2 regions of the Streptomyces sp. NPDC020742 genome follow, and region 2 is predicted to be linked to the other one. Evidence: predicted binding sites of a transcription regulator. Region 2 holds the regulator's gene; the other holds the start of a gene.
What was found. Region 2 encodes HrcA, which represses chaperone genes, less so after heat shock. Its sites were predicted from a motif close to TTNGCACTCNGNNNNNCNGAGTGCNAA; they were not measured.
Positions count from the first base shown of each region.

Region 1: groL (chaperonin GroEL) is a predicted target of HrcA. The motif match lies at 1,002-1,028, and genes of this name have one in related genera.

Region 1 covers NZ_JBFAEA010000013.1:114,682-116,880, forward strand. Annotated here, with positions in the region: gene AB0G84_RS22490 (MoaD/ThiS family protein) at 1-154, shown strand, start outside; gene AB0G84_RS22495 (cold-shock protein) at 641-844, shown strand; gene groL (chaperonin GroEL) at 1,194-2,199, shown strand, end outside.
Region 2 covers NZ_JBFAEA010000001.1:294,021-296,219, reverse strand. Annotated here, with positions in the region: gene dnaJ (molecular chaperone DnaJ) at 1-965, opposite strand, end outside; gene hrcA (heat-inducible transcriptional repressor HrcA) at 966-1,982, opposite strand; gene AB0G84_RS01165 (MBL fold metallo-hydrolase) at 2,177-2,199, shown strand, end outside.

The DNA of each region.
Region 1 (2,199 bases), on a different contig from region 2:
CGCGGCCCGGGTGCTCGACGACACCGGCAAGCTGCGCCGCTTCGTGAACGTCTACGTCAACGACGATGACGTCCGATTCGAGCAGGGTCTGCAGACGCCAACCCCGGACGGTGCGGGTGTTTCGATCATCCCGGCGGTCGCCGGCGGCTGCTGAATGGCGTGTCCGCTGCCGAACGGTTTAGCCCACAACTGTTGAACTGAGATCGGGAGAGCGCTAATTTGCGCCATCTCTTCCCCTTCTTGACCGGAATTGCCCCGTCCAAGGAAATCGGACGGGGCAATTCCGTTTAGTGAAAGGGGATACCATTGGGGTGATCCCCCTCCGGATATCCCCATGGGTATGCCGAACGCAAGGGAAATCGCGGCGAGTTGTGCCCAAAGTGTGCACGGGATTCGTCGCATATGTGAGCGATGTCCGGCCCGACTTGCCCTGGAGAAGCGGGATTTCGAGGCATATAGCCGATTCACCGTCGCCAGAATTCTCGTCCGATTGACCTGTTGCGCTGGGCATCGGTCCAGATACATTCAGCGGCGGTCGACGCGTTCCGGCGCACACCCCACGGGCCATTCGCGGGGTGAGGTCTGACCCGGGTCCGCGGAGTGCGGTCCTGCGCAAGGGCCAGTAATAGGGGAGTTAGGCATGGCTCAGGGCACCGTCAAGTGGTTCAACGCGGAGAAGGGGTACGGCTTCATCGCGGTCGACGGTGGTGCGGATGTTTTCGTCCACTACAGCGCGATCCAGATGGACGGCTACCGCACCCTTGAGGAGGGCCAGCGGGTCGAGTTCGAGATCTCGCAGGGCCAGAAGGGGCCGCAGGCGGACATGGTCCGGGTGGCCGGCTGAGGCGCCGACCGACTGCTGCGTAGTGAAGGCCCGTATCCCTGAGGGGGTACGGGCCTTCTGTCGTCGAGGGGGTGCGGGCCTTCTGTCGTCCGCTCCCGGGGGTGGACCCCACCCCGGGGCGCTTGCACTCGTGGGGTACGAGTGCTAATCATTGGCGTTAGCACTCTCCGCGTGAGAGTGCTACGAAGGACCGGGTCGGTGAGGCCCGTAGGCCGGGTGGGGCAAGGAACCACCGCGGGTCTGCAGGTCGTCCGTCGCGGGCGCCAGCGCGGTCCGGAGCAATCCTTCCCCACGCTCTCAACTGCGTTCGAGCAGGGGAGACCCCATTAGTCCGGGAGGACCACTTCACATGGCCAAGATCATCGCGTTCGACGAGGAGGCGCGGCGCGGTCTCGAGCGCGGGATGAACCAGCTCGCCGACGCCGTCAAGGTCACCCTCGGCCCCAAGGGCCGTAACGTCGTCCTCGAGAAGAAGTGGGGCGCCCCCACGATCACCAACGATGGTGTGTCCATCGCCAAGGAGATCGAGCTCGAGGACCCGTACGAGAAGATCGGCGCCGAGCTGGTCAAGGAGGTCGCGAAGAAGACGGACGACGTCGCCGGTGACGGCACGACGACCGCGACCGTCCTGGCCCAGGCCCTGGTCCGCGAGGGCCTGCGCAACGTCGCCGCCGGCGCCAACCCGATGGCCCTCAAGCGCGGTATCGAGAAGGCCGTCGAGGCCGTCTCCGCCGCCCTGCTGGAGCAGGCCAAGGACGTGGAGACCAAGGAGCAGATCGCTTCGACCGCCTCCATCTCCGCCGCCGACACCCAGATCGGCGAGCTGATCGCCGAGGCCATGGACAAGGTCGGCAAGGAAGGCGTCATCACCGTCGAGGAGTCCCAGACCTTCGGTCTGGAGCTGGAGCTCACCGAGGGTATGCGCTTCGACAAGGGCTACATCTCGGCGTACTTCGCCACCGACATGGAGCGTATGGAGGCGTCGCTCGACGACCCGTACATCCTCATCGTCAACTCCAAGATCGGCAACGTGAAGGACCTGCTGCCGCTCCTGGAGAAGGTCATGCAGTCCGGCAAGCCGCTGCTGATCATCGCCGAGGACGTCGAGGGCGAGGCCCTGTCGACCCTGGTCGTCAACAAGATCCGCGGCACCTTCAAGTCCGTCGCCGTCAAGGCCCCGGGCTTCGGCGACCGCCGCAAGGCCATGCTGGGCGACATCGCCATCCTCACCGGTGGCACCGTGATCTCCGAGGAGGTCGGCCTCAAGCTGGAGAACGCCGGTCTCGACCTGCTCGGCCGCGCCCGCAAGGTCGTCATCACCAAGGACGAGACCACCATCGTCGACGGTGCCGGCG
Region 2 (2,199 bases):
CCACGGCCGTTGCCCCGCAGATGGGTCACACCGCGCTGGTGCAGCGGGATCGACTGGCCGGACTGGGTGCCGGGCCGGACGTCGATCTCCTCCACCCCGTCCAGCGTCTCCAGCGGACACTTGGTGCCCAGCGCCGCCGCCGTCATCGGGATGGTGACCGTGCAGTGCAGATCGTCGCCGCGCCGCTGGAAGACCTGATGCGCCAGCTCGTGGATCTCCACATAGAGGTCACCGGCGGGGCCGCCACCGGGGCCGACCTCGCCCTCACCGGCGAGTTGGATCCGGGTGCCGTTGTCGACACCGGCCGGGATCTTGACGGTCAGCGTGCGGCGGGAGCGGATCCGTCCGTCACCGGCGCACTCGGGGCACGGGGTCGGCACGACCGTACCGAAGCCCTGGCACTGCGGGCAGGGCCGCGAGGTCATGACCTGGCCCAGGAAGGACCGGGTGACCTGGGAGACCTCACCGCGGCCGCGGCACATGTCACAGGTCTGCGCCGAGGTGCCCGGCGCCGCCCCCTCACCGGTGCAGGTCGTGCAGACCACGGCGGTGTCGACCTGGATGTCCTTGGTCGTGCCGAAGGCCGCCTCGCTCAGCTCGACATCGAGCCGGATCATGGCGTCCTGACCGCGGCGGGTCCGCGAGCGCGGCCCGCGCTGGGAGGCGGTGCCGAAGAACGCGTCCATGATGTCGGAGAAGTTGCCGAAGCCCGCGCCGAAGCCGCCCGCGCCCTGGCCGCCGCCGGCCTGCGAGAGCGGGTCGCCGCCGAGGTCGTATACCTGCTTCTTCTGCGGGTCCGACAGGACCTCGTAAGCGGCGTTGATCTCCTTGAACCGCTCCTGGGTCTTCGGATCCGGGTTGACGTCCGGGTGGAGCTCGCGCGCCAGCCGCCGGAACGCCTTCTTGATCTCGTCCTGCGAGGCATCGCGCCGAACGCCCAGGACCGCGTAGTAATCCGTGGCCACTTACGACTCCGCGAGGATCTGTCCGACGTAACGTGCCACTGCGCGTACCGCTCCCATCGTTCCGGGGTAGTCCATGCGGGTCGGTCCGACCACGCCGAGTTTGGCGACTGCCTCGTCGCCCGAACCGTAGCCGACCGTGACGACCGAGGTGGACGTCAGGCCTTCGTGGGCATTCTCATGCCCGATGCGTACGGTCATGCCCGAGTCCTTGGCTTCGCCGAGCAGCTTGAGCATCACCACGTGCTCCTCAAGTGCCTCCAGCACCGGACGGATGGTCAGGGGGAAGTCGTGTCCGAAGCGCGTGAGATTGGCGGTTCCGCCGATCATCAGCCGCTCTTCGGTCTCCTCCACCAAAGTCTCCAGCAACACCGACAGCACTGTCGAGACCGTGCCGCGGTCGTCCTGCTCGAAGGACTCGGGGAGATCCTGCACCAACGGGGGCACATCCGTGAAACGGCGTCCCACCACCCGGCTGTTCAGCCGCGCCCGCAGGTCCGCGAGGGACGTCTCGGCGAACGGTGCCTGGCAGTCGATCAGCCGCTGCTCGACCCGTCCGGTGTCGGTGATCAGCACCAACATCAGCCGGGCCGGGGCCAGCGCCAGCAGTTCGACGTGCCGGACCGTGGACCGCGTCAGGGACGGGTACTGCACGACCGCGACCTGCCGGGTCAGCTGCGCCAGCAGCCGGACCGTGCGCCCCACCACATCGTCGAGGTCGACGGCGCCGTCCAGGAAGTTCTGGATCGCCCGCCGCTCGGGGCTGGACAGCGGCTTGACGCCGGCCAGCTTGTCGACGAAGAGGCGGTAGCCCTTGTCGGTCGGGATCCGCCCAGCACTCGTATGGGGCTGGGCGATGAAGCCCTCGTCCTCCAGGGCCGCCATGTCATTGCGGACCGTGGCCGGGGAGACCCCCAACCGATGGCGCTCGGTGAGCGCCTTGGAGCCGACCGGCTCCTCCGTCCCGACGTAGTCCTGGACGATGGCGCGCAGCACTTCGAGCCTGCGTTCACTGAGCATCCCGCGCACCTCCAGTCCGGTCGTCCGTCATCTCGCTTCTCCTGGCACTCACACGGGCCGAGTGCCAGACCCGGAGCCAGTGTACGGCCGGGTAGCACGGGGACGGCAAGGGCGACCGCGCACAGCACCCGCCGGATGACCGTCTTCGACCGATCTGCCGGGCAACGCTATCGCGAGGGAGCTAGCGTCTCGGTATGCGCACTGCTTGGGAAGAGGC